Regions from separate parts of the Lysinibacillus sp. Ag94 genome, predicted to be linked through region 2. Evidence: a T-box and tRNA genes for the amino acid it is inferred to sense, from the RefSeq annotation. Region 2 holds a T-box; the other holds one or more tRNA genes.

Region 1 (15,114 bases), 900 kb from region 2:
TTCAATAACAGAACGATCTGCTAATTCATCAAAATGGAAACCTTCAATTTCTTTCATTTTTGTATTATAAATAATTGTTTTGCCAGAAAGGTCTACAGCATGAATACCAACTGAAACATTTGTTGCAATAAACTTATAAAAAGGAAGTAGGGGTTCAGAATTTTTCATAAAATGTGCACCTCAAAAATTTTTTACTTGAAATATGCAACAAAATTTTGCATTATAATAAGTGTAAGAATATTCTAAACGCAAAGATATTTTGCGTCAATGTTTTTTGCGCACTTAAAACACATCTCACGAGGGAGGATAAAGTATGATTTCATACAAACACGAACCATTCACAGATTTTACTCAAGAGGCAAATTACAACGCATATTTAGAAGCATTAAATAAAGTAGAGAGTTATTTAGGTCATGACTATCCACTAATTATCGGTGGAGAACGTATTACGACAGAAGATAAAATCGTTTCATATAATCCAGCAAAGAAAACAGAAGTAATTGGTCGCGTATCAAAAGCAAACAAAGAACTCGCTGAAAAAGCAATGCAAGCAGCAGATGAAACTTTCAAAACTTGGAAAAAAGTAGATCCGGCTATTCGTGCAGACGTATTATTCAAAGCAGCTGCAATTATTCGTCGTCGTAAACATGAATTTTCAGCACTTTTAACAAAAGAAGCAGGTAAACCATGGGCTGAGGCTGATGCAGATACTGCAGAAGCAATTGACTTCTTAGAATACTATGGTCGTCAAATGCTCCGTATTAAAGAAGGCCAACCTGTAGAAAGTCGTCCAGGGGAATACAACCGTTATGACTATATTCCATTAGGTATTGGTATTGTTATTTCACCATGGAACTTCCCATTCGCAATTATGGCGGGGACAACGGCGGCAGCTTTAGTAACAGGTAACACTGTATTATTAAAACCGGCTTCAACAACACCTGTAGTTGCTTATAAATTTATCGAAGTGTTAGAGCAAGCAGGTCTTCCAGCTGGTGCTGTGAACTTTGTACCAGGTTCTGGTGCAGAAGTAGGTGACTACTTAGTTGATCATCCAAAAACACGCTTCATTAGCTTTACAGGATCTCGTGATGTAGGCTTACGCATTAATCAACGTGCGTCTGTATTAAATGACGGTCAAATTTGGATTAAACGTGTTATCGCTGAAATGGGCGGTAAAGATACAATCGTTGTTGATAAAGAAGCGGATCTAGAGCTTGCAGCACAATCTATCGTAAAATCAGCATTTGGCTTCTCAGGTCAAAAATGTTCAGCATGTTCTCGTGCTGTTATCGTTGAAGATGTTTATGACCAAGTTGTTGACCGTGTAGTGGAATTAACAAACGCGTTAACATTAGGTGACCCATCAGACTTCAACAACTTCATGGCAACGGTTATTGACCAAGCAGCATTCAATAAAGTGACAGAGTACATTGAAATTGGTAAAGGAGAAGGTCGTTTAGTTGCAGGTGGTACAGCTGATGATTCAGTTGGTTACTTCATTCAACCAACAGTATTTGCAGACGTAGATCCTTCTGCACGAATTATGAAAGAAGAAATCTTTGGACCAGTTGTAGCTATTACAAAAGCTAGAGATTTCGATCAAGCAATTGATATTGCAAATGATACTGAATATGGCTTAACTGGTGCGGTTATTACAAATAATCGTATGAACTTAGAAAAAGCACGTGAAGATTTCCATGTAGGTAACTTATACTTCAACCGTGGCTGTACTGGTGCAATCGTTGGTTACCAACCATTCGGCGGCTTCAATATGTCCGGTACTGACTCAAAAGCAGGTGGCCCTGACTATCTACAACTTCACATGCAAGCAAAAACAACTTCTGAAATGCTATAACTTCTTTCGGCTGACTGAAGAAGTTGCCTCCGAACGCAATTATGTGGGGCATAAATTTTAAGAGAATCTGCGAGACTCCTCCTGGTAAAGTGAGTCCGGCAAGAACCGCAGGCGCTAATGTCGAGGCGGCTTACCTAGGAGTAGTGGGCAGATTCTTGCTTTTTATATTCAGAAAATGCTGAAATTGTTCTATTGAATTATTTATAGAAAAACAGAGTCTTCAAGAGTTTTTCATCATGAACGTAAGGAGAGAATACTTTTATGACAAAATCAAATCAAGTGATTGAACAAACGCAAAATTTTGGTGCTGCAAACTATCACCCGCTACCAATCGTTATTTCAGAGGCTGAGGGTGCTTGGGTAAAAGATCCAGAAGGTAACAAATATTTAGATATGCTATCAGCGTACTCTGCTGTGAATCAGGGGCATCGTCATCCAAAAATCATCGCCGCGTTAAAAGAACAGGCTGATAAAGTAACACTAACTTCTCGTGCATTTTATAGCGAAAACCTTGGTGAATGGTATGAGCTTGTTGGAAAATTAACGAATAAACAAATGGTATTACCGATGAATACAGGTGCTGAAGCGGTAGAGACAGCATTTAAAGCCGCTCGTCGTTGGGCTTATGATGTAAAAGGTGTAGAAGATGGCAAAGCTGAAATCATTGCATGTAATGGTAACTTTCATGGTCGTACAATGCTTGCTGTATCTTTATCATCTGACGAAGAATATCGTCGTGGCTTCGGTCCAATGTTACCGAATGTTAAGTTAGTAGATTACGGTAACCTAGATGCATTAAAAGCTGCAATTACTCCAAATACAGCAGCGTTTTTAATTGAACCTATTCAAGGTGAGGCTGGTATCGTTATTCCATCAGAAGGCTTCTTAAAAGCTGCGCGCGAACTATGCCGTGAAAACAATGTTTTATTCATTGCAGATGAAATCCAAGCTGGTTTAGCACGTACGGGTAAAATGTTTGCATGTGATTGGGAAGAAGTAGAGCCTGATATGTACATTTTAGGGAAAGCTTTAGGCGGCGGTGTATTCCCGATTTCGTGTGTAGCTGCAAATCGTGAAATTTTAGGTGTATTCAACCCAGGATCACACGGTTCAACTTTCGGTGGTAATCCTTTAGCATGTGCTGTATCTATTGCATCAATTAAAGTATTACTAGATGAAAAATTAGCAGAGCGTTCACACGAACTTGGTGAATACTTTAAAGGTAAATTAAAAGAAATTAATAACCCAGTCATTAAAGAAGTTCGTGGTCGTGGTTTATTTATCGGAATGGAATTAACAGAGGCTGCACGTCCATACTGTGAAAAGCTTAAAGAATTAGGCTTATTATGTAAAGAAACACATGATACAGTCATTCGATTCGCGCCACCACTTGTTATTTCACAAGAGGATTTAGACTGGTCAATCGAACAAATTGAAAAAGTATTTAATCTTTAACAAAATGTTCACATTTTAATTCGGAAGTATGTTACAATGATGCCGATATACTATCATTATAAAAAACAAAGAGGCGATTTAATATGTCTGAAAACTTAAATCTGTTCACATCTACTCAAGAAGTCATTCAAGAGGCTCTAAATAGACTTGGTTATGACGAAGCTATGTATGAATTATTAAAAGAGCCGCTTCGCATGTTACAAGTTCGTATTCCAGTGAAAATGGATGATGGTACAACAAAAGTATTTACTGGTTACCGTGCACAACATAATGATGCTGTAGGGCCAACTAAAGGTGGGGTACGTTTCCATCCGGCAGTATCTGAGGAAGAAGTTAAAGCGCTTTCAATGTGGATGACATTGAAATGTGGTATCGTAGATCTACCTTATGGCGGTGGTAAAGGTGGTGTCATCTGTGACCCTCGTCAAATGTCTATGGATGAAATCGAGCGATTGAGCCGTGGATATGTACGTGCAGTTAGTCAAATCGTAGGACCAACAAAAGATATTCCTGCTCCAGACGTATTTACGAATGCACAAATTATGGCATGGATGATGGATGAATACAGCCGTATGGATGAATTCAACTCACCAGGTTTCATCACAGGTAAGCCACTAGTGCTTGGTGGTTCTCAAGGTCGTGACCGTGCAACTGCACAAGGTGTAACAATTGTTATCCAAGAAGCAGCGAAAAAACGTGGCATTGATATTAAAGGTGCACGTGTTGTCATTCAAGGCTTTGGTAACGCGGGTAGCTTCCTTGCGAAATTCATGCATGATTTAGGCGCGAAAGTAATCGGTATTTCAGATGCTTATGGTGCACTTCATGATCCTGAAGGTTTAGATATCGACTATTTATTAGATCGTCGTGATAGCTTCGGTACTGTAACAACATTATTTGAAAATACAATTTCAAATAAAGAATTATTAGAGCTTGATTGTGATATTCTAGTGCCAGCTGCTATCGAAAACCAAATTACTGCTGACAATGCACACAATGTTAAAGCAAACATTGTCGTAGAGGCAGCAAACGGTCCAACAACTGCTGAAGCAACTAGAATTTTAACTGATCGTGGCATTTTACTTGTACCAGACGTATTAGCATCTGCTGGTGGTGTAACAGTTTCTTACTTTGAATGGGTGCAAAATAACCAAGGTTATTACTGGACAGAAGAAGAAGTTGAAGAACGTCTTTACAAAAAAATGGTTGATGCATTTGAAAACGTTTATACAACAGCGACAACACGTAACATTAATATGCGCTTAGCAGCTTATATGGTAGGTGTTCGCCGCACTGCAGAAGCTTCACGCTTCCGTGGATGGGTTTAATAAATATATAAGAAAAACGGGTCATTCCTAGTCGGATGACTCGTTTTTTATGTATGCACGCAAAAAAGTGTGAAGAGTTAAGAGTGAATGCAATGACAGTGGAGTCAAGATTGGTTTTAAATCTTTGCTTTCATCAATAGAAATATGCGAAAATCCAAGTAGAAAGGGGCGAATTGAATGGATTCATTTACATATTATAACCCAGTGAAGTTACACTTTGGTGAAAATGCACTGGAAAAGCTTGCGAATGAGTTAGCGCAACATGGTGAAAAGGTATTAGTTGTCTATGGTGGAGGCAGTGTTAAGAAAAATGGTGTATACAATGCTGTTATCGAAAAGTTACAAGAAGCAAATAAAACAATATTTGAACTTAGCGGTGTTGAGCCAAATCCACGTGTGGAAACAGCAAGACTTGGTATTAATCTTTGTAAAAAAGAAGAAATTGATCTAGTCCTAGCTGTTGGTGGCGGTTCTGTAATTGATTGTTCTAAGTTAATTGTTGCAGGTGCAAAATATGATGGCGATGCTTGGGATATTGTAAAACGTAAAGTAATTGTGAAGGACGCTTTACCGCTCGGGGCGGTATTAACGCTAGCCGCAACAGGTTCCGAAATGAACTCAGGTTCTGTCATTACAAACGCTGCGACAGAAGAAAAACTAAGTTGGGGTAGCTCTGCAGTATTCCCGAAATTTTCAATTTTAAATCCAGTGTATACAGTGACTGTACCAAAAAATCATACGGTTTACGGTATTGTTGATATGATGTCACATGTATTTGAACATTATTTCCATAATACGACGAATACACCGATTACAGATGAAATGTGTGAAGGGTTATTACGAACGGTCATTACAACAGCGCCTAAACTGTTAGAAGATTTAGAGAATATCCAGTTGCGTGAAACAATTTTATTAGCCGGAACAATTGCGTTAAATGGATCCTTATCGATTGGCTCTCGTGGAGATTGGGCATCCCATATGATTGAGCACGCTGTTTCTGCGGTTTACGATATTCCGCATGCAGGTGGCTTAGCGATAGTACAACCACATTGGATGCGTTTAAGTGTACCCGTAAATCCAGAGCGTTTTGCACGGATTGCAATACGCGTTTTCGGTGTCGACGCAACAGGGAAGTCTCTAGAAGAGGTTGCATACGAAGGAATTGATCGTTTATCGGCATTCTGGACTTCTCTAGGAGCTCCAAGTAGTCTAGCGGATTATGAAATTGACGATTCCAAATTCCCGCGAATAGTAGAACACGCTATGCAAAATGGCCCCTTTGGAAACTTTAACAAATTACAGGAACAAGATGTGCGTACTATTTTGCAAAACTCACTTTAACTCCTTTCTATTTCTGGACGTTAATTATGAGACATAATTGATTAGTAAAGATGGATATGAGGCTGGGACCTAACTAAATGGTCCTTCGTAAAGCCGAATAATCTCTAAATTAATAAAACACGATAACTAGACAAACCGAACTATTCCGAAACACTTCATGAGAGTTTCGTTGGATAGTTCGGTATTGTTCGGTATTTTAGTTGGCTGAAACACATTTGTTCCTGCCTGTTTTTTTGTGCAATAACAACCCTATGTCGAATGTTCACGTTAATTGTAGAATTGTTCAGAATTTGTTCAGCTATGTTTATTAAAATAAAGATATTAATAAACTAGGATGGAGAGGGAGCAAATATTGAAACAAATGCTTGAAGATCGCGATGGCACATCGGGTTGCATAGAGACGTCATTTCAGCAGCATGTTTATAAAATGCAAAATTGTGTATAAGTATTGGGAATTGAAACGCAATCACTACAAGTTGAGAATGACCAAATTGTCACGGGATATATCGTTGAGCAAAGTATATTTTTAAAAAGCTTACAAAGTGGCCAAACGAATATTACCTTTACAGATGGTGTAAATAAAGCAAATGTACAAGTTTTTGTATGTCCTTCTGGGGAAATTGTAGTAGAAGCAAAACCTTATTTAGGGAATACTGAAATAGTGCCAGTTTATTATCGAAGTATACTAGCAGATACAGCTATTGCAATTGATTTAAAAGGTGCTTTAAAACATTATTTGGTGACTCATCAAATGATGAATCGATTGCAGAGGTACATTACCAATCTATGCACCCTAATGTATTGAAAAACTCTTATGCAGGTAATTTCATATTAGGTTGCTATGCAGATGGAAGAGAGATTACAAATGCAGAAGAAATGTTTTAAATAATGAAGAGATTTTAGATTGCTTAATGGAAGATACAGAAGAAGTTAAACGAGAACAAAATCATCTAGTGCTGATATAAAAAATAGCCAACTGCCTGAGAAAAAGGCAATTGGCTATTTATCTCATTTAAAATGTTTTGGATAATAAGTTATTGTTTAAATGTTGAGTTTTCCGGTCTTTCGCCAATATGCACCCAATCTTGTTTTCCATCATCCTCATCAAATAAAATGGCCACTTTCGATACACCCTTCTGACTTAATATGACCTCTGTTAAATGGTCGCGTACATCATCTAGAAAAGCGAGTGATAGGTTGGGGTCAGCTTCAGCAACTAATTCCACATGTAAAAACTCACCTTCTTTAATGACTTCTAGGCGAACAATATCTTTAATGTTTGGGTCATCCATTACAAGATGAGCAATATGATTTAGCATTTCTTCGTCTGTTTCCCCAATAACTCCACGTGCATTATCGAGAAACACTTTTGCTACAACATAGAACATCATAAAGCCAATAATCATTGAAACGAGTCCTTCTATATTTGCCCAGCCTGTAAAGTGCGCAATTAAAATAGCACCGAAGGCCAACACGTTACCACCTGTAGCTACTAAGTCCTCCATGAATACTAATTTTGTTGCTGGTTTTGCGCGATTTAAATAAGGGAAAGCTTTAGGGATAGCTGTTATTATTCCCGCTTTTTCCTGTCCAGCGTCATGTAGTATTTCAACGGCTGCTTTTGCAAGAACTGACCCTTCTAAAACAATACCGATCAATAATACGCCAAGTGCAATGAACATTCCTTTAGATTCTCCGGCAGGGTGTATAAAATGATGCCAGCCTTCTTTTACGGTTTCATAAGAAAGGATAGCTACAATTATAACAGCAAAAAGACAAACTAAATTTACAATTCGGCCAAAGCCTCCTGGAAATTGTTTTGTCGGTGCTTTTTTCGACAGCGCTGAGCCGATATAAACGAATAATTGGTTTGCTGCATCTCCTAGTGAGTGCATCATTTCTGCAAACATGGCAACATTACCTGTAAAGAAGAAGGCAATACCTTTAATAATTCCTAAAAAAGCATTGACTACTGCTGCCAACAGAGAGGGCTTATTCCCGTTTTTTAATAGTTTTATTATTTCTACCACGAAAGAATCCTCCAACTAGTTTAAAATTTCCATTTCGATTTTTTCTATATAGGGTAGTGCTCGTAATGAACGATAAAATGACAGTAAGTTATCAGAGATTATTAATGATAAGCGTAAATCTAATTCGTGATAAACATTAGTATCATTTGGAACATCTTGAATGCGTATGTTTTCAATAATAATATTGTTTTCCTTTAAGAATTGTAAAAAGGATTCACTATTGTCATCATTGTTAATCTGAACTTTCAATGATATTTCTCGCATACGAATTCTTTTTGGTCCTATTTTCATTAGAAACGGCGATAAAACCTCAATTCCGAAGACAATGATAATAACAGCTAATGTAGCATCTATATAAAAGCCTGCGCCAACAGCAATCCCTATCCCAGCAGCTCCCCAGATCATTGCTGCAGTTGTTAAACCTGAGATACTATCATTCCCTCGTCTTAGAATAACACCTGCTCCAAGAAATCCAATCCCACTAACAATTTGGGCAGCCAAGCGTAAAGGGTCCATTGTAATGTTGATTTCTGACCTTGGGGGTGTTGAATAGGCGGTTTCAATCGAAATGACAGTTAATAAACAGCTAAATGTAGCGATAACTAAGCTTGTTTTTAATCCTACAGGCTTCTTTTTTAATTCCCTTTCGATACCGATTACTAAACTTAATGTGGCTGCAATTACTAATTTTATGCCAACTTCATATGTAATCATATTTTCCAAGGTTTCCATACGCAACCCTCCACAGATATTTCGTATTGCTAAGAGATATGCAAGGTGTCATTATTATATGTACATTACTTTTTTGTATTGTACATCACGATCGTAATGAAGTATAAGTATTTTTAATTTCTTTCACCACATATTTTTGGGAGCGAAAGCGAAGCGACAGCAACAAATGTTTTCTGTGCGAAAGCGAAGCGACAGCAACAAATGTTTTCTGTGCGAAAGCGAAGCGACAGCAACAAATGTTTTCTGTGCGAAAGCGAAGCGACAGCAACAAATGTCTTAACCTTTATAGGTAGTGACAGTAATACGAATATAAGTTAAGGTTTCCGGCGGATGACACGGAATTGGAAAGGGGTCCTTTATGCGGACATAAAGCCGAATCCAGACGTAATGATGCCGAGGTAAAATTTATTGGAGGTTGGATTTAATGGAGAAAGCCAAAATTCATCCATACATTCCTATTTTTATTGGCGTAATTTCTGTATCCTTGTCAGCCATATTTGTGAAATTAGCAAATGCAGAAGCGGGAGTTATTGCGTTTTACCGTATGTTCTTTTCGGTGTTAATAATGGCTCCTCTGTTTTTTTGGAAGTACACAAACGAGGTAAAGAAATTAAGAATACGTGATTGGCTATTTTCTTCTGTTGCTGGCATATTTTTAGCCTTTCATTTTATTTTATGGTTTGAATCACTTAATTACACCTCTGTAGCAAGTTCTACAGTTTTGGTTACACTACAGCCATTGTTTGCATTTGTAGGGACCTATTTTTTCTTTAAAGAGAACATTACTTTGAAAACCATTTTTGCAGGAGTTATTGCTATTGTCGGTAGTATTTTAATTAGTTGGGGAGATTTTAAACTTAATGGTACTGCATTTTATGGAGACATGCTTGCTCTTGTCGCGTGCGCACTCGTTACAGCTTACTTTTTATTTGGACAAGATGTACGGAAAAGATTATCCCTTGTGACATATACGATGATTGTTTATGCTGTTAGTACAATTACATTGTTTATCTATGTTCTTATTAAGGGGGAATCGTTCGGCCCTTATTCAACTATGGACTGGATATGGTTTATTTTATTAGCGATAGTTCCTAATTTATTTGGTCATACTCTATTTAATTGGTCAATTAAATACGTTAGTACAAATGTAGTCTCCATTGCGATTTTATTTGAACCAATTGGCGCGGCTATTTTAGCGCTTCTTATTTTTAATGAATATTTAATAGCCACACAAATTATTGGTGGATTCATTGTTATAGTAGGAATTCTCTTATTTGTAGTTGATGAGAAAAAGATTTTTAAACTTTTTTCAAAAAAAGCTTGATTTTTAAATTGCTATATTATATATTATTACTTGTCCTTAACAAGAAGGACGACTTGAAAAAAGATTTGAAAAAAGAATTTAAAAAAAGTTGTTGACATGAAATGAGTTAAATGTTAATATAAAGAAGTCGCTGAAAACAACGACATCAACATGAACCTTGAAAACTGAACAAGCAAAACGTAATCAATAAAGTTTTTAGTAACTAACCTTGAGTTAGTGAACGAAACAAAATTTTGGACATCAAACATGATGCCAGCAAAACAATTTGAGCTAATCAAATTTCTTTTTATGGAGAGTTTGATCCTGGCTCAGGACGAACGCTGGCGGCGTGCCTAATACATGCAAGTCGAGCGAACAGAGAAGGAGCTTGCTCCTTTGACGTTAGCGGCGGACGGGTGAGTAACACGTGGGCAACCTACCTTATAGTTTGGGATAACTCCGGGAAACCGGCGCACGCCTGATAAGCGTGAGGTCGATGGTTCGAGTCCATTTAGGCCCACCATTATTCCGAAGTAGCTCAGTTGGTAGTAGCACCTGACTGTTAATCAGGTTGTCGCAGGTTCGAGTCCTGCCTTCGGAGCCATTTTTTTGTGGGGAAGTACTCAAGAGGCTGAAGAGGCGCCCCTGCTAAGGGTGTAGGTCGGGTAACCGGCGCGAGGGTTCAAATCCCTCCTTCTCCGCCATTGGCCCGTTGGTCAAGTGGTTAAGACACCGCCCTTTCACGGCGGTAACACGGGTTCGAATCCCGTACGGGTCATACTGAAATGCAGTAGATGTAATGTACATCTACTGTATTTTTTTTGTATTAAAATAGTTTTTAAGATTCTAAGGTGAAATTTATTTATAATGAATTTCACAACATGCTTGCAAAAAAGACTTAGTAATTATAAATGACAAAACGTCTACCAGAAATGAGTAGACGTTTTGTCTTTATGCTCTTAATAGCATCCTTTCAAGTGAACTACGTGCTTCTTCAGCAGTGTGAGCATCTACTTGAATACGATTATGTGGTTGCCCCTTCTCTATACTTTCTAAGGACCAAAGCAGATGAGGAAGGTCAATTCGATTCATTGTAAGGCAAGGACAGAAGTTCTTATTTAAAGAGATAATATGCTTATCAGGGTGCTGCTGGATTATCCGATTAACAAGATTCATTTCAGTACCGATTGCCCATGCTGAACCACTCGGTGCTTTATTAATCGTATCGATAATGTATTTTGTAGAACCTGCTTTATCTGCAGCCGCAACAACTTCACGATTACATTCAGGATGAACAATGATACGCATAGTTGGATGAGCTTGACGTATAAGCTCCGTATGCTGAACTGTAAAACCTTCGTGAACGGAGCAGTGTCCCTTCCATAGGATGACTTGAATGTTTTCTGGAGACTGATCTGTCTCAAGCATATTTGTATGAGGATTCCAAACTGCCATATTTTCAAGCGGTATTCCTAAATCATACGCAGTATTTCTTCCTAAATGTTGATCTGGTAAAAAGAAAATACGTGGTTTTTGCGTAAATGCCCATTTAACCATTTCTTTTGCATTGGACGATGTTACGCAGGCTCCACCATGACGCCCAGTAAATGCTTTAATAGCAGCAGTAGAATTAACATATGTTAGAGGGATAATTGTATTGCCAAAGAGTTCTTGTAAAATCGGCCATGCTTGTTCTGTTTGATAAATGTCTGCCATGTCTGCCATTGAACAGCCTGCACGCATATCAGGTAAATAAACATGCTGTTGTTCAGTTGTGAGCATATCAGCTGTTTCCGCCATAAAGTGTACGCCACAAAATACTATATGTTCAGCTTCCTTGTTAGCCGCTGATAATTGAGCAAGCTGCAAGGAATCCCCTGTTGCATCTGCAAATTGAATCACTTCATCTTTTTGATAATGATGTCCAGGGATGAAGAGCTTACTACCTAATTTCTTTTTTATAGCTAAAATGCGAGATTCCATGTCATTTTCAGATAATCCACGATAATGCTCTGGCAGTAGTGATGTTTGTTGTAATAAGCTAGTGATGGACAATGGAATTAGCTCCTTTCGTTTTTACTTGTGCACTAATATCGAAGGCTTTTACTGAATGTGTTAGTGCTCCGAGTGAAATCCATTGAATACCTGTTTCTGCATAGGCATTTAAGTTATGAAGTGAAATGCCGCCTGAAGCTTCTGTAGCAATATGTGGTGGAACTACGGGAAGCCATTCACGTATTTCCTCAGGGCTACGATTATCAAACATAATGATATCTGCGCCGGCTGCAATTGCTTCATCCAATTGTGCTTTTGTTTCGATTTCGACTTCGATTTTAATGGTGTGACCAATTTTTTCACGGGCTAGCTGTACGGCCTTAGTAATACTACCTGCAAAAGCAATATGATTATCTTTTAGCATTATCGCATCGTATAAACCATTGCGATGGTTATAGGCGCCACCGATTCTAACAGCATACTTATCTAACATACGCATTCCGGGCATTGTTTTGCGTGTATCGCATATTTTCGCATTTGTACCTGCTGTTTCTCGTACCGCTAAATTTGTAGCTGTAGCAATAGCGGACATGCGCTGGATAAGATTTAAAATTACACGCTCACCCATTAATAACTTTTGAAGTGGTCCTTGGATAACGGCTAGAATATCACCAGCATTGACTTTGTCACCATCTTTTTTATAAAGGATAATATCCATAGATTGATCAAGAAGAAGAAATCCATGCTTAATGATAGGGGCTCCACAAAAAATGCCGCTCTCCTTCGCATAAAAAGAAAAAGATCCCTGCTGTTCTGGAGAAAATATAAATTCACTCGATAAATCCCCATCACCTATATCCTCATTAAAAAATTGTTTTAGCAATTCCTCGAGTTTGATGATATTCATATAATGAATTCCTCACTTTCATCTGTCCTTGTTGAAAAATGATCCAACGGTTTGCCCAATAATGATCATCTTGTGGTCTGTCAATGCGAATATGTGCTCCACGAGTTTCTTTTCGTGTAATGGCTGCGTGCGCCATTAATGTAGCGACAATATGCATCATGTAAAGTTCGAGTTCCTGCCGATTTAAGCTCTCTAAATCAACATGAAGAAGTGTTTGCATTGAGGGCAATTGTTGTACGAATTGTTCCATATCGATTGGATTTCGCACAATGCCTAATGTGTGCATCATCATTTGTCGTAATTGATCTTTTGTAAATAATGATGGCATTGTTTGTTGATGATGATTGTCATCAATTACGAAACTATTTTGCTTACAACCTGTTTGAATAATGTATTGGGCGGTTCTTTGTCCAAACGTAATGCCTTCTAAAAGAGAGTTACTAGCTAAACGATTGGCACCATGCACCCCGGTACAAGCAACTTCACCTATTGCATATAGATTAGGAATAGATGTTCTTCCCTTGTCATCAGCAACAACACCACCCATTAAGAAATGACTACCTGGTGCTACAGGGATTAATCCATTTTGTAAATGAACATGATTGTCATAGCAAAGCTGAGCAATCGTAGGGAATTTTTCTTCAAAGTGTTCGATACTTGAAATATCAATAAAGGTTTCCTGCCCAGCAGCACGTTTATTAAATAATGCATGTGCAGTAATATGGCGTGGTGCTAAGTCCAACTGCTCATGAATGCCTTTCATTATGGGATGACGCAGTACATCGACAAACTTTCCTCCGGCGCCACGGACAGCTTCAGAGACTAATCCTTTGGCCCGCCCTCCACACCAAAGTAAGCTCGGATGAAATTGCATAAATTCCATATCACTGATAGCAGCTCCAGCACGATATGCTAAAGCGATACCATCACCAGTATTCGTAGCAAAGTTAGACGTACAAGAATATAAAGCGCCCGCACCTCCTGTCGCTAGAATGACGTGGTGGGCAAGGTAGCGCTTCGTTCCCTCTGCTCCTTTTGTCAGAACACCAACACAATCACCATCTGTATTCAATAAAAGCTCGTAAGCCATTTCATAGCAATTCACAACGCTATTAGATGAAAGTTGTCTGAGTAAATAATCGATTATTACTTGGCCAGTACGATCACCACCTGCATGTAAAATACGGTGATGACTATGTGCCCCCTCTAAGCCTAGAGCGGGGGACCCATCAATTTGTCGATCAACTGGAAAGCCCTCATTTAATAAATCACTCATAATTTCTGTACCGTCTTCTATTAGTATTTCAACATTCCTTCTTTCATGATGATATTCACCAGCAATTAACGTATCAGCAATGTGAAACTTTGGATGATCTTCTTGACTTGTAACGGCAGCAATACCGCCTTGAGCACGATAAGAACTACTCATTTTAATTGAACATTTTGTAACTATCTGAACTAGAAAATGTCTTTCGAGTAGTCGAGCAGTTTGAAGTGCAGCAACGCCGCTACCAATAATAAGTACATCTGTCATTACATCCATACATATACCTTCTTTACAGTTGTCTTGACACATATCTTTACATAAAATAAAAGAGAAAACAAGACTTGATGAACTAGAAGGGAAGAATAAAATGATTTATTTGGATTACGCTGCAACCTCTCCAATGACTCCAAAAGCTCTTAAAGCATATTGTGAGGTAGCAATGCAGTATTATGGGAATAGTGCAAGCCTACATGATTTAGGTGGCCAAGCACATTATTTTGTTGAGCAGGCAAGAGCTGTCGTAGCAAAATCTCTTGGAGTAAATAGTGACGGTGTCATTTTTACTGGCAGCGGAACGGAGGGCAATTTAATTTCGATTTTGTCATTAGCTTTAGCGTCAAATAAAGGGAAGCACATTATTTCATCACAAGCTGAACACACTTCCGTGCATGCGGCTTTAAATACGCTTGAAAGACTGGGGTTTGTAATCACGAAGTTACCTTTACAGCAAGATGGTAGTATTCATGTAGAGCAACTACGAGAAGCCATACAAGAAGATACGGCTTTAATCACTATCCAACATGTAAATTCAGAGATAGGCTCTATTCAACCTATTGAAGAAATAGCCGAGATTGCCAAACAATCAAACGTTCTCTTGCATGTTGATTGTGTACAGTCC
Region 2 (15,114 bases):
TATTCCAATGATCAGCGCAGGCATGGATACTGTTACAGAGTCTAAAATGGCAATTGCTATGGCACGTCAAGGTGGTATCGGTATTATCCATAAGAACATGTCGATTGATGAGCAAGCTGAGCAAGTAGAAAAAGTAAAACGTTCTGAAAATGGCGTTATTACTAACCCATTCTTCTTAACTCCGACTCACCAAGTTTTCGATGCTGAGCATTTAATGGGTAAATACCGTATTTCTGGTGTACCAATTGTTGATAGTATGGAAAACCAAAAGCTAGTAGGGATCATTACAAACCGCGACTTACGTTTCATTTCTGATTATTCTTTAAAAATTGAAGAAGTTATGACAAAAGAAGATTTAATTACAGCGCCTGTTGGAACGACTCTAGAGGATGCTGAAAAGATTCTTCAACAATATAAAATCGAAAAGTTACCAATTGTAGATGAAGAAGGTAAATTAACTGGATTAATTACAATTAAGGATATTGAGAAGGTAATTGAGTTCCCTAACGCTGCTAAAGACGTACATGGTCGTTTATTAGTAGGGGCAGCAGTTGGTGTGTCAAAAGATACGATGATACGTATTGAAAAGCTTGTTGAAGCACAAGTAGACATCGTAGTAATCGATACAGCTCACGGTCATTCTGAGGGTGTATTACAAACAATTCGCTCTATCCGTGAATCTTATCCAGAGCTTGAAATAATCGCTGGTAACGTGGCAACTGCTGAAGGTGCACGTTCATTATTTGAAGCTGGAGCAGATGTAGTAAAAGTTGGTATTGGTCCAGGATCTATTTGTACAACTCGTGTCGTAGCAGGTGTTGGTGTACCACAAATTACAGCTGTTTACGATTGTGCGACAGTAGCACGTGAGCTTGGTAAAGCAATTATTGCTGATGGAGGCATTAAATACTCAGGAGACATCGTTAAAGCTCTAGCGGCTGGTGGTAACGTTGTAATGCTTGGTTCACTTCTTGCAGGTACTTCTGAATCTCCTGGTGAAACTGAAATCTTCCAAGGTCGTCGCTTTAAGGTTTACCGTGGTATGGGTTCAATTGGCGCTATGGAAAAAGGTTCAAAAGATCGATACTTCCAAGAGGATGCTAAAAAATTAGTACCAGAGGGTATTGAAGGTCGCCTTCCATACAAAGGACCACTAGCAGATACAATTTATCAACTAATCGGTGGTATTCGTGCAGGTATGGGCTATTGCGGTTCAGCTAACCTTGAGTTCTTACGTGAAAATGCTCAATTTGTTCGTATGACAGGTGCAGGTCTACGTGAATCACATCCACATGATGTACAAATCACAAAAGAATCACCAAACTATTCGATGTAATATATTACTAGCAACTTTTATGCTCTCGAATCGTCTACAAAGATGACACGAGAGCATTTTTTTATGATAGAGAGTGCGCACGGACATTACTATATATGATAAAATGTCGAGGACAAGATTATTTTTTGGAGGGCTTTAGGGTGAAAAAGACAATAAACACTGTCATTCGCTTACTCCTAATTCCTGTTTTGTTATTTAGTGTTTTAGCAGGTATTCCTGCGAAGGCACATGCAGAATCAGATTTAGGACTACATGTGGATGCTGCGATTTTAATTGACGCAGATTCAGGAAAAATTTTATATGAACAAAATGCTGATACTGCACTAGGTATTGCGAGTATGACAAAAATGATGACTGAATACCTGTTATTGGATGCAATTGATGCAGGTACAGTTAAATGGGATCAAGAATATCACGTAACTGATTATACGTATAAATTGTCCCAAAACCGTGCGTTAAGTAATGTACCATTGCGTAGAGATGGAACTTACACTATTCGCGAATTATATGAAGCTATGGCTATTTACTCTGCAAACGCTGCAACAGTAGCTATTGCAGAAACAGTTGCAGGTACTGAAACTGAGTTTATAAAGCTAATGAATAAAAAAGCCGAAGAGCTTGGTCTTAAAGGCTATAAATTCGTAAACTCTACTGGTCTTAATAATGCAGATTTATTTGGTATGCAGCCAGCTGGTACTGGACCAAGTGATGAAAACGTAATGCCTGCTAAATCTGTAGCTAAATTAGCATATCATTTACTAAAAGATCATCCGGATGTATTAAAAACATCTAAAATTGCAAAAAAGACGTTCCGTGAAGGTACAGAAGATGCAATTAAAATGGAAAACTGGAACTTTATGTTGCCGGGATTGGTGTTCCAATATGAAGGCGTTGACGGATTAAAAACAGGTACAACAGACTTTGCTGGACATTGCTTTACAGGTACAGCAGAGCGCAATGGTACACGTTTAATTTCTGTTGTTATGAAAGCTGTAGATACAAAGGGACAGGGCTCAAGAAAAGCACGCTTCGATGAAACAGCTAAATTGCTTAACTATGGTTTCTCACAATTCTCGAAACAAGAAATTATTCCAGCAAACTATAAGTTTAAAGATGAAGAAACAGTAAAAGTTACGAAAGGTAAAGAAAACAAAGTAGCAATTGCTGTTAAAGAACCAGTTTCATTTATGGTCAAGTCATCTGAGAAAGATTTATATAAACCTAAACTAGTATTAGATAAAAAGAGTCTTGAAGCAGAGGTTAAGAAGGATACAGTTGTCGGGAAGGTAGTTATTGAGCGCTCAGAGGGCACAGATTACGGTTTTATTGACGGTAAGGGCCTTAAAGCCGATGTTGTTACAACAGAGGCTGTGGAGCGTGCTGGTGGTATCTCATTATTCTTCCAAGGTATTGGTAGCTTCTTCGGAAACTTATGGAGTGGCATTACTGACTTTGTTGGTGGCTTATTTTAATAATTAATATAAAGAACACGTAGATGTTTTTAAAACATCACGTGTTCTTTTCACATTTTTACGCTTTCCTGCATACGCTATTAGGCGAAAGGATGTGGCTAAATGTGTGGCATTACAGGATGGGCTAGCTTTCAAAAGGATTTAAGAACAACTAATGACATTCTAAAGTTAATGACGCAAACGTTAAATAAACGAGGGCCAGATGATGAAAATATTTGGTGTAGTGAGCATATTGCATTTGGCCATCGTCGGCTAGCTGTCATAGATTTAATCGGTGGGAAGCAACCGATGAAAAAAGTACACGATGGTGCAAACTATGTCATTACATATAATGGCGAGCTTTATAATACAGAAGAATTAAGGAAAGAGCTTCAACAAAGAGGGCATCTTTTTACAACACATTCAGATACGGAAGTATTATTAACTGCTTATATTGAATGGAAAGAGCAGTGTGTTGATTTTTTAAATGGAATTTTCGCTTTTGGTGTATGGGATGAACAATCACAATCTCTGTTTTTATGCCGAGATCGATTAGGTGTAAAGCCTTTATTTTACACAGAACAACAAGGCGGTTTACTTTTTGCATCCGAAGTGAAAGCATTATTAGCTCATCCATTGATTAAAACAACCGTTAATACGGAAGGGCTAGCAAATATCATGGCTGTAGGACCGTCTAGAACGCCCGGAAAGTCACCTTTTCACAATATTAATGAGTTACGTCCAGGATATGCAATGCGTTTTTCTAGAGAGGGTATACGAGTTTGGCAGTATTGGCAGTTACAAAGTACACATCATGAAGAGTCATTAGAGGAGACAATCGATCATGTCCGTTTTTTATTAACGGATGCTATTGAACGACAGCTTGTTTCAGACGTACCAATCTGTACATTTCTTTCAGGAGGATTAGATTCTAGTATTATTACGGGAATTGCTGCTACCATGTTTCAGCAACAAAATAAAGGCAAACTTCATACGTACTCTATAGACTACGAGGATAATGAACGCTTTTTTAATCCACATGCTTTTCAAACATCTACGGACACGTATTGGATTCAAAAAATGACAGATACCTTTAGTACAACACACCATGCTGAAGAAATTTCTCAGCAGCAATTAATCGATTGCTTAGTAGAATCTGTCATCGTTAGAGATTCACCAGGAATGGCAGATGTTGACTCATCGTTATTATGGTTTTGTCGAGAAATTAAACAGGATTTTACCGTTGCGCTATCAGGTGAATGTGCAGATGAAATTTTCGGTGGTTATCCATGGTTTACAGAAACGACTACAGGTTTTCCATGGATTCGTTCATTGTCTGAAAGATCAACAATGTTACAGGAGCGATGGCGTAAGAAATTAAAAGTTGAATCATATGCACAACAGGCTTATTCACAGACAATTGCTGAAGTACCATATCTTGATGGAGAGAGTATTGAGGAAGTAAGGCAACGAGAAATGTTTTATTTGAATATGGTATGGTTTATGCAAACATTGCTGGAACGAAAAGACCGTATGAGCATGGGGGCGAGTCTTGAAGTCCGTGTGCCGTTTGCAGATCATCGTCTTGTAGAATATACGTGGAATATTCCTTGGGAAATGAAAAATTTAGACGGTATGGAAAAGGGTTTACTTCGTAAAGCAATGCAGCATTTATTGCCAGAAGAAGTTTTATATCGGAAAAAGAACCCGTATCCTAAAACGTATCATCCAGTTTATACAGCGGGCGTTCAAAAATGGCTCAGAGGCATAATGGAGGACAAAAATTCAATTCTGCATGAATTATTTGAACGACAGAAACTAATAGAGCTCATTGAATCGGGTGGCAGTTCTTTCAAAGTTCCTTGGTATGGACAATTAATGGCAGGGCCACAGCTTTTAGCTTATCTGGGTCAAATTCATACATGGTTTGAGCTTTATAATATTCAGCTAATAGAATCATAATTAAAGAAAAACCAGCCAACCTTTTAACGTGAGGTTGATTGGTTTTTTTTCTGTATAGCCCAACAGTGCATTAGCTTTTCGATAGAAGGTTCAATTTCATGCACAGGTATGCCTCCAAAGCCTAGTAAAAATTGAGCTTTTGAGGGTGAGGAGTGATCCAAGCGATAATCAGAGAGTGGATAGATTCTGATTTCCGCATTGGAAGCAAGCTGCTGTAATTGCTTTTCAGACAAAGTATGTTGTACATCGAGTAAAATATGCATGCCTGCTTGCTCACCAGTAATGTTAATTTGATCAGAATAGTTTTCTAAAATAGAAGTAAGTTTTTCATGCTTTTTTCGATAAATCTTTCTCATGCGATTTAAATGCTTAGCAAAATGGCCGTCACGCATAAAATTAGCTACAATATGTTGATCGAAACGAGGTACTGTCGATGAATAGTAATTAAAGACATCATTATAAGCTGCAAGTAACTTTGGTGGAAGTACAAAATAAGCGACGCGCAAGGACGGCATTAATGATTTTGTAAATGTACTCATATAAATTACTTTATCATTTCGATCTAATGCATGAAGTGCAGGAATTGGTTTTCCAGTATAACGAAATTCAGAGTCATAATCATCTTCAATAATGTATCGAGAGGAGCTTTGTGAGGCCCAATTTAAAGCCTGAGCACGTCTTGTAGCCGATAATACTGCTCCTGTAGGGAATTGGTGAGATGGCGTGATATAAACAACGTCAGCGCTAGTTTTTTCGAGCTCATGAATGATAATTCCTTCATCATCGACCGCAATTGGATAAACCTTTCGCTTATGCTGGGAAAACATCCGATGCACAGCTGGATATCCAGGGTTTTCAAGGGCAAAACAAGTATTGTCACTAAAGAGGCGCAAAATCATTGGTAGAAGCTGTTCTGTTCCTGAACCGATGACAATCTGCTCGGGACTACAAACAACCCCGCGTGATTGAAATAAATAATTAGCAATCTCCGTTCGCAAAGATAGTTCCCCTTGAGGCTCACCTGTTAATAATAATTCCTTTGAGGCATCATCAAAGAGCTCTTTCGCATATTTCCGCCATGTTTGAAAAGGGAAGGCATCAATATCGATGGAACCAGGATTAAAATCTATTTTGTACGATTTTTTCTTAGGTTGTTCGTTTAAGGAAGTTATTGTGTCCTGCTGAATATACGGAAGCTCGTCAATTTCCTCTACAAAATAACCGACACGGGATTTAGACATAATATACCCTTCAGCAAGTAGCTGTGCATAGGCAATTTCAATTGTTGTTTGTGAAATATTCAAAAAATCGGCTAATTTTCTTTTTGATGGTAATTTTTCTCCTACTGCTATTTTCTTTGTAATAATAGCTTCTTTAATGCCGCTATAAAGCTGATCGTAGAGCGGTTTTTCACCATTTTTTTCTAGTTGGAATAAGAGCATGTCCATGTGCATTAATTCTCCTGACCTTACGATTATTTTATAAACTGGATATTTTTATATGGTCAATTTCAATTATACTAAATTTCATCATAAAGGTGGAGGTTAGAAATCATGAAACAAACAGGTACAGAATTAGTGAAGCGCGGGATGGCGGAAATGCAAAAGGGTGGCGTCATTATGGATGTTATTAATGCAGAACAGGCGAAAATTGCGGAAGCGGCAGGAGCTGTAGCTGTTATGGCATTAGAGCGAGTACCATCAGACATTCGCAAGGCGGGTGGTGTTGCACGTATGGCCGATCCTCGTATTGTTGAGGAGGTTTTGGGGGCAGTATCTATTCCTGTAATGGCTAAAGCACGTATTGGACATATTGTAGAAGCAAGAGTGTTAGAAGCAATGGGTGTCGATTATATTGATGAAAGTGAAGTATTAACGCCAGCAGATGAAGAGTTTCATTTATTAAAAAGTGATTACACAGTGCCCTTTGTTTGTGGGTGCCGCGATTTAGGCGAAGCTGCTCGACGCATTGGTGAGGGAGCTTCTATGCTACGAACGAAGGGGGAACCAGGGACAGGTAATATTGTTGAGGCAGTTCGTCATATGCGTAAAGTGAATGCCCAAGTACGTAAGGTAGTTGGTATGACAGAGGATGAATTAATGACCGAGGCTAAATTGCTCGGTGCTCCTTTTGAATTATTAAGAGAAATTAAGCGTCTTGGCCGTTTACCAGTAGTGAATTTCGCAGCAGGTGGCGTTGCTACGCCAGCAGATGCGGCATTAATGATGGAGCTTGGAGCAGACGGTGTATTTGTTGGTTCTGGTATTTTTAAATCAGAGAACCCAGAGAAATTTGCTCGTGCAATTGTTGAGGCTACAACGCATTATAAGGACTATAAGTTAATTGCTGAAATTTCAAAAGAGCTAGGTGTTCCAATGAAAGGCATCGATATTGCACAGCTTAGTCAAAATGAGCGTATGCAAGAGCGAGGCTGGTAAGATGAAGCGAATCGGTGTTTTAGCATTACAGGGAGCGGTAAGAGAGCATGTGCAAATGTTAGAGTCTCTTGGATGCGAAACGGTGTTAGTAAAACAAAGTGCTGATTTAGAGAAGCTTGATGGACTTGTTTTGCCTGGTGGAGAAAGTACAACGATGCGGAAATTGCTGGATCGCTATGAGCTATTGGAGCCAATTCGCGCACTTGCAAAGCAAGGTTTACCGATGTTTGGAACATGTGCAGGATTGATTTTATTAGCAAAGGAATTAGTGGATTATGAGTCACATTTAGCAGTAATGGATGTGGTAGTTGCACGGAATTCCTATGGACGTCAGGTAGACAGCTTTGAAGTGAAGCTCGACATACCGGAGATAGGTGCTGCTATTCCGGCGGTCTTTATACGTGCGCCACATATTGTTTCCGTAGGTGAGGGTGTTGAAATATTGGCGAAGCATGAAGGCAAGATCGTGTTAGCAAGAGACGACCATTTCTTAGGATGTTCCTTCCATCCAGAATTAACGTCAGATGCACGAATTCTTGAATATTTTGTATCTTCTATGGTATGACTTGCAAATTTCCACTTCATATAGTACAGTATGGATAAAATTTAAATAACTGAACACGATGATGGGAAGTAGTAGCAAGCACGTTTTTTTTAGAGAGTCAGCGGGTGGTGGAAGCTGATAAAAGCACTTGTGAATCCGTCCTGGAGTTGCGCAGTCGAAGTGAATGAAGTAGGCTGTCGCCGGCTGAAATGCCGTTATGAAATAAGTGGATTAGACAAAGTACAATGTGTCTAATCAATTAGGGTGGCAACGCGGGTAGCTCTCGTCCCTTTTGGGGATGAGGGCTTTTTTGTGTTCCTACTAAATTTTTCCCATCATTAACAATCTACTGGAGGTATGAAGATGTTAGATATTAAACGCGTGCGCGACAATTTCGCGGAAATTAAAGAAATGCTATTAACACGTAATGAGGATTTAGGAAACTTAGACGATTTTGAACAATTAGATGCAAAGCGTCGTGAATTAATTGCAAAAACAGAGGAGCTTAAAGCTGAACGTAATAAGGTATCTGAACAAATTTCGATCATGAAGCGCAATAAAGAAAATGCGGATGAAGTTATTGCACGTATGCGTCAAGTTGGCGATGAAATTAAAGAGCTAGATGTCCAATTAAATGATGTAGAAGAACGCTTTAAAGATATGATGATGCGTTTACCGAACATTCCACATGAATCTGTACCAGTTGGCACAACAGAGGACGATAATGTAGAGGAATATACTTGGGGTGAGATTCCAACATTTGATTTTGACATTAAAGCACACTGGGATATCGCTACAGATTTAAAAATTGTAGACTTTGAACGTGGTGCAAAAGTGACGGGTAGTCGTTTCTTATTCTATCGTGGTCTTGGCGCTCGTTTAGAACGTGCATTAATGACGTTTATGATGGACTTACATGCAGAAGAGCATGGCTATGAAGAAATGCTACCACCTGTAATTGTCAATCGTGATAGCTTAACAGGGACAGGACAACTACCTAAGTTTGAAGAAGATGTCTTTAAGTTAGATGACACAGATTATTTCATGATTCCAACAGCAGAAGTACCTGTGACGAACTTCTATCGTGATGAAATTTTACCAGCTGAAGCATTACCACATGGCTTTGCAGCATATAGTGCATGCTTCCGTTCAGAAGCAGGTTCTGCAGGTCGCGATACACGTGGTTTAATTCGCCAACACCAATTCAACAAAGTAGAATTAGTACGCTTTGTAAAACCAGAAGAATCTTATGAACAGCTAGAACTATTAACAGGTCATGCAGAAAAAGTACTGCAATTATTAGGATTACCATACCGCAAACTAAAAATGTGTACAGCTGATTTAGGCTTTACTGCAGCGAAAAAGTACGATTTAGAAGTGTGGATTCCAGCTCAAAATATGTACCGCGAAATCTCTTCATGCTCTAACTTTGAAGATTTCCAAGCACGCCGAGCAAATATTCGCTTCCGTCGTGAGCCAAATGCAAAACCAGAGTATGTCCACACATTAAACGGATCAGGTCTTGCAATCGGTCGTACAGTAGCAGCAATCCTAGAAAACTATCAGCAAGCTGACGGAAGCGTAGTGATTCCTGAAGTATTAAGACCATATATGGGCGGAAAAGAAGTAATCGCTCCAAAGTAAACCAAGTCGGAAACGAAGCGGCTAAAAGAAAAAGCTACTGTTGAAAATATCTAATCTCAACAGTAGCTTTTCTTTTTTTACAGTAGGTTAGCGAGGTCGAACGCGATGTTTCACAGAGAAGTTATGTTCGTTAGAAAGCAAGTAAATAACGCCCTCTATAAAGCCTATAAGGGCCGGAATATATGTCCAGAAGAAGATGAGGTACAATATACCTTGTCCAATTTTCCCTAAGTAAAATTTATGGATTCCGATTCCACCTAAAAAGATAGCTAGTACCCCTGCGACTGTTTTATTTTTTATAGGCCAAGAAGGATCGATGCCATCATACATAGGAGCTGAATATTGGGGCTGCGTTTGATATACAGGCTGTGATTGCTGTTGATAAACCGGTTGATGCACAATTTGCTGTTCTTTTTGGAAATTGAATTTTTCACCACAATATTTACATTGAGCTAATGTAACATCAGCCGCTGCTCCACATTGTGGACATTCGATATTTTTCATGTCAATATCTCCTAATCAATGATACTTGTTTAATTTACATTTTCCGATGTATTGTTTTTAACTACATTGTTATGATTATCTATTGAATTGATTCGACTGGAGTACCACAGTTATTACAAAATTTCGAAGTAACATCTAGTTCTTGTCCACATGAACAAACAGGCTTGTGTAAACTAGTTCCACAAGAAGAACAGAATTTTGATGATTCCTCGTTTTCACTCTGACAAGAATGACATGTAATGACCTTTAGCGTTAAATTTTCACCACATAAGTTGCAAAACTTACTAGTAGATACGATATTACCATGGCAAGAAGGACATATTTTATGTGTAACATTATTGCTAGGCTGTTGTACTTGTTGATTCATCATAGTCACCATACCTTGCCCTACGCCTAAGCCAACTCCACTTGTAGCAAATAATCCAGCTACTCCATTGTCATTTGATGCAGCAGATTCATATATATCAAAGCTACGTTGTGTTACATAACGATTGTCACCCATAATTTCGAATTTAGCTTTATCTTGTAAAATTTCATTTATTTTATTGAAATCTTCTTCTGGGAAATTAATTGATTGAATATGGAAATGGGCCATTATAAAACCATACGCATTGAATTCTTCAGATATTTTTTCTTTTAAACTATTTGAAATATTATGAAGCTCTGTTGTTATTTCTAGTGCAGAGATTTTCTCATTAATAATTTTATTTGCAAGTTCAGTTTTTATGGATGTAATAAGAGAACCTTTAAAGTAATCTTGTACTTTTTCGAAACTAACAATATCATCTTTGTTCATAGAGCCTATAACTTCTGTAAAGAATAATAAATAGTCATCAAGGCGGAGAGCCAATTGTCCAAATGCTCGTATACGTAATTTTACAAAGTATTTTGGATCAATTAGTTGAATAGGATCAGAGGTTCCCCAATATAAATCTAATTTTACTGTTAGATTTATAAAGTAGATTTCTGCTGAAAAAGGTGTATCCCCTCCATAAGCAAAATTCACAACATGGTGAAGTAATGGTAAGTTATTGGTTGATAAAACATGTGTGCCTGAATTAAATACATCACATATTTGCCCACCCTTTACAAATATGGCGACTTGCCCTTCGTTGACGATAAGTGTAGTGCCTAACACTAGCTTTTCATTCGGATGCTTGTAGATTAACCAATCGCGCGAGCGTAAACCATCGAACTTCACTCTATCCAAAATAGGCATTAAAATATTACCTCCCTATTAATTACCTTTTAAATAAAATTATTACTAGTTATATTTTCCCTTTTCAGTTTATGCATGTCAATGGTTTATGTATATTGAAATTTTTCTTTAGATTAGCCAGTAATGTACTTGCCATATCGCATTTTTCATTTTTTAGATTGCGTATTTAAAAATATTATTGTTATGAATATGTTGTCGCTATTACGACATATTTCCATATATAAGCTTCCCCTAATCATAAAAAAGAAGGTGCCTCCATCTGAGACACCTTCTTTTTTATGTGAAGTTTAAAACTTTTCATTTTCAACCACTAAAGCTTGTCGTGCTTTTTTCTCCGCTTTTTTTCGTTCACGTAATGCTCGGAAAAAATCGGTTAAGATTTGTCCGCATTCCTCCGCTAAAATTCCTTCTGTTACCTCGCATTCATGGTTAAAGCGTGCATCGTTTAATAATCGATAGAGTGAATCTACACAGCCTGCTTTTATATCCCTTGCACCATATACGACACGCGGCACACGAGATTGCAAAATGGCACCTGCACACATAGGGCAAGGTTCAAGTGTCACATAGAGTGTTGTTTTTTCAAGACGCCAGCTACCTATTTTTTTACAAGCATCTTGAATAATCATTAATTCAGCATGCGTCGTTGCATTTTGTGTTGTTTCTCGTAAATTATGAGCGCGTGCAATAATCTCCCCATCATAGACAAGCACAGCTCCTATTGGCACTTCTCCAAGTAAAGCTGCTTTCTTAGCTTCTTCTAGTGCACTGTTCATAAACAATCGGTCTGTTTCAAAAATATCCACTATAATCTCTCCTTATCACTAAGTGTATCTTGCTTAATTGACAATTGCTACTATGACGTGAAGGTAAAACGTTGACATTTCCAAAACAAACATTTATATTCATATATGAACACATGTTCATATATGAATATAAAAAGGTTAGGAGTAAACTAAATGGATGAAAAATTACAAAATACAGAGGTTCAGGATAACAAAGAGCAACATTTAGACGAAGAAACACTATTTGTCGTGTCTCAAACATTTAAAGCATTAAGTGATCCGACAAGAATTCGTATTTTAAATTTATTATGTACGGATGAACATTCAGTTAACGACATTGCTGAGGTTTTAGATTTAGGTCAATCAACAGTTTCGCATCAATTACGTTTTTTGAAAAATTTACGGTTAGTGAAATACAGAAGAGAAGGTACAACTTTATATTATTCAACAGATGATGATCACATTATGAATTTGTTGATGCAAGCTATTGAGCATGCTACACATAACTAGATAAAATGGGGGATAAAACATGGGACACAATCATGATCACAGCCATGATCATACACATGGTGCAAACAAAAAGGTTTTAATCGTATCATTTATTATTATTACGAGTTATATGATTATTGAAGCGTTTGGGGGCTATTTAACAAATAGTTTGGCTCTTTTATCTGATGCAGGTCATATGTTAAGTGATTCCATATCATTAGCAATAGCCTTACTTGCCTTTATATTGGGAGAAAAGGCAGCAAGCTATAGTAAAACATACGGCTATAAACGATTTGAAATTTTAGCAGCAGTATTAAACGGTGTGACATTAATTTTGATTGCTTTATTCATTTTCTATGAAGCAATCAAACGTTTTGCCAATCCACCGGAAGTGGCAACTACAGGGATGTTGATTATTAGTACAATCGGTCTTTTGATCAATATTTTAGTCGCTTGGATTATGATGCGTGGCAGTGATACAAAAGATAATTTAAATATGCGTGGTGCTTTCTTACACGTATTAAGCGATATGATTGGATCTGTAGGGGCCATCGTAGCCGCATTATTAATCATGTTTTTTGGTTGGGGCTGGGCTGATCCACTTGCGAGTGTTATTGTTGCAGCATTAGTATTGAGAAGCGGCTACTATGTAACAAATGCTGCAGTTCACGTCCTTTTGGAAGGAACGCCTTCAAACGTAGACGCTGAAGAAATTATACAAACTATTGTACAAACAGATGGTGTGCATAGCATTCACGATTTACACATTTGGACAATAACAAGCGGAACAAATGCACTTTCTTGTCATGCAGTTGTGGAAGGCCAGCTAAAAATTGCGGATAGTGAGCATATATTACGAGAAATTGAACATAATCTTGAGCATAAGGGCATAAAGCACGTAACGATTCAATTGGAAACAGTAGCACATAAACATGATAACTCCATTTTATGTACAATAAAAAATGAGCAGTCGAATGATCACCATCATCATTAAAAAAATTAAAAATTTTCAGCTTTACATACCCTTCGTAGGTATGGTAATATGGAATTGTAAGGTAGGAGGTGTATTATATGGAGGATAAAGTGAAAGAAGATGCTTACCATACAGAGGAAGGTACTTCGTGCCGAAAAAGTCATCATCCTGAACGCGTTAAAAAAGATTTAACGACTCGTTTAAATCGCATTGAAGGTCAAATCCGAGGTATTAAAGGGATGATTGACAAAGACGTTTACTGTGATGATATCATTACGCAACTGTCTGCCACACAGTCTGCATTAAATAGTGTTGCAAAGATATTATTAGAAGGTCATTTAAAGGGATGTGTAGTAGATCGCCTATCAGAAGGTGATGATGCAGTGTTAGATGAATTAGTAGTGACTATTCAAAAGTTAATGAAAAAGTAAATTTTTAAGAAATATATACCCCTATACAGTACTTAACACATTAAAGGAGAGATATTTATGCAAAACGTAACTTTAAACGTACAAGGAATGTCATGTGGCCATTGTGTAAACTCAGTAGAAAAAAGTGTTGGCGCTTTAACTGGCGTTGAACAAGTAAAAGTAAACTTAGCTGAAGGTTTAGTAGATGTAGCATTTGACGAATCACAAGTATCTCTAGACCAAATTAAAGAAACGATCGATGATCAAGGCTATGACGTTAAATAATATAAATAGGGTGCTCTTGTAGCACTCTCTTATTTTCAAATAAATATACCCCCTGTTGGTATATGGAGAGGAGAAATGATGATGAGTTCGGAAATAAAAGAAGCAAATTTGCAAATTACAGGTATGACATGTGCAGCCTGTGCTACTCGTATAGAAAAAGGTTTAAATAAAATGGATGGTGTAGAACAAGCGACAGTTAATTTAGCTCTTGAAAAATCATCCATTAAATATGATCCGACAAAATTAAACGAAGAAGATTTTGAAAAGAAAATTGAAGCACTTGGTTATGGTGTCGTGAAACAAAAAACAGAATTCGCTATTACAGGTATGACATGTGCGGCCTGCGCAACACGGATAGAGAAGGGTTTAAATAAACTAGCAGGTGTATCCTCTGCGAACGTAAACTTAGCACTTGAAAAAGCAACTATTGAATTTAACCCATCTGAAGTGACGATTGCAGACATTATTGCAAAGGTTGAGAAATTAGGATATGAGGCTCATCAAAAGGCAGATGAGCAAGAAACGGTGGATCATCGTGAGCTGGCCATTAAACAACAGCAGAAAAAATTTATTTTATCGGCCATTCTTTCATTACCATTACTGTGGACGATGGTAGGACATTTTTCATTTACATCATTTTTATATGTTCCTGAATTTTTAATGAATCCATGGGTGCAAATGGCGTTGGCTACGCCTGTTCAATTTATGATTGGGAAACAATTTTACGTAGGAGCCTACAAAGCTTTACGCAATGGTAGTGCAAATATGGATGTACTTGTCGTAATGGGAACATCTGCGGCGTATTTTTATAGCGTATATCAAGCGATTATTACTGCGGGGTCACATCATGCCCCCCACTTATATTTTGAAACGAGTGCCGTATTAATTACTTTAATTTTATTAGGTAAATTATTTGAGGCAAAAGCAAAGGGTCGTTCATCTGAAGCAATCAAAAAATTAATGGGCCTTCAGGCAAAAACGGCCATCGTTGTTCGTGACGGTGTAGAGAAAGAAGTTTCGTTAGAAGAAGTAGTTATTGGCGACATTATTTTAGTGAAGCCTGGTGAAAAAATT

Evidence for each region. A T-box is a leader RNA that pairs with one kind of tRNA and senses whether it is charged. The one in region 2 lies ahead of serS (serine--tRNA ligase), so its partner is inferred to be a tRNA-Ser.
Region 1: it has a tRNA-Ser gene. The T-box ahead of serS (serine--tRNA ligase) is inferred to sense a tRNA for this amino acid. The anticodon was not compared.

Annotation. Positions count from the first base shown of each region.
Region 1 covers NZ_CP096780.1:3,741,997-3,757,110, reverse strand. Annotated here, with positions in the region: gene MY533_RS17595 (AAA-type ATPase lid domain-containing protein) at 1-168, opposite strand, end outside; gene pruA (L-glutamate gamma-semialdehyde dehydrogenase) at 314-1,858, shown strand; gene MY533_RS17585 (ornithine--oxo-acid transaminase) at 2,120-3,313, shown strand; gene MY533_RS17580 (Glu/Leu/Phe/Val family dehydrogenase) at 3,397-4,641, shown strand; gene MY533_RS17575 (iron-containing alcohol dehydrogenase) at 4,819-5,982, shown strand; gene MY533_RS17570 (hypothetical protein) at 6,431-6,787, shown strand; gene MY533_RS17565 (cation diffusion facilitator family transporter) at 7,017-8,012, opposite strand; gene MY533_RS17560 (MgtC/SapB family protein) at 8,028-8,744, opposite strand; gene MY533_RS17555 (DMT family transporter) at 9,169-10,068, shown strand; tRNA gene MY533_RS17550 (tRNA-Ser) at 10,498-10,570, shown strand; tRNA gene MY533_RS17545 (tRNA-Asn) at 10,575-10,651, shown strand; tRNA gene MY533_RS17540 (tRNA-Ser) at 10,661-10,751, shown strand; tRNA gene MY533_RS17535 (tRNA-Glu) at 10,754-10,825, shown strand; gene nadA (quinolinate synthase NadA) at 10,999-12,102, opposite strand; gene nadC (carboxylating nicotinate-nucleotide diphosphorylase) at 12,089-12,949, opposite strand; gene nadB (L-aspartate oxidase) at 12,906-14,492, opposite strand; gene MY533_RS17515 (cysteine desulfurase family protein) at 14,584-15,114, shown strand, end outside.
Region 2 covers NZ_CP096780.1:5,626-20,739, forward strand. Annotated here, with positions in the region: gene guaB (IMP dehydrogenase) at 1-1,336, shown strand, start outside; gene MY533_RS00035 (D-alanyl-D-alanine carboxypeptidase family protein) at 1,477-2,808, shown strand; gene asnB (asparagine synthase (glutamine-hydrolyzing)) at 2,911-4,749, shown strand; gene MY533_RS00045 (MocR-like pyridoxine biosynthesis transcription factor PdxR) at 4,773-6,197, opposite strand; gene pdxS (pyridoxal 5'-phosphate synthase lyase subunit PdxS) at 6,303-7,187, shown strand; gene pdxT (pyridoxal 5'-phosphate synthase glutaminase subunit PdxT) at 7,189-7,752, shown strand; T-box leader at 7,802-8,025, shown strand; gene serS (serine--tRNA ligase) at 8,095-9,375, shown strand; gene MY533_RS00065 (TM2 domain-containing protein) at 9,463-9,705, opposite strand; gene MY533_RS00070 (SPFH domain-containing protein) at 9,959-11,098, opposite strand; gene tadA (tRNA adenosine(34) deaminase TadA) at 11,386-11,904, opposite strand; gene MY533_RS00080 (ArsR/SmtB family transcription factor) at 12,058-12,393, shown strand; gene MY533_RS00085 (cation diffusion facilitator family transporter) at 12,413-13,366, shown strand; gene MY533_RS00090 (metal-sensitive transcriptional regulator) at 13,444-13,776, shown strand; gene copZ (copper chaperone CopZ) at 13,834-14,040, shown strand; gene MY533_RS00100 (heavy metal translocating P-type ATPase) at 14,122-15,114, shown strand, end outside.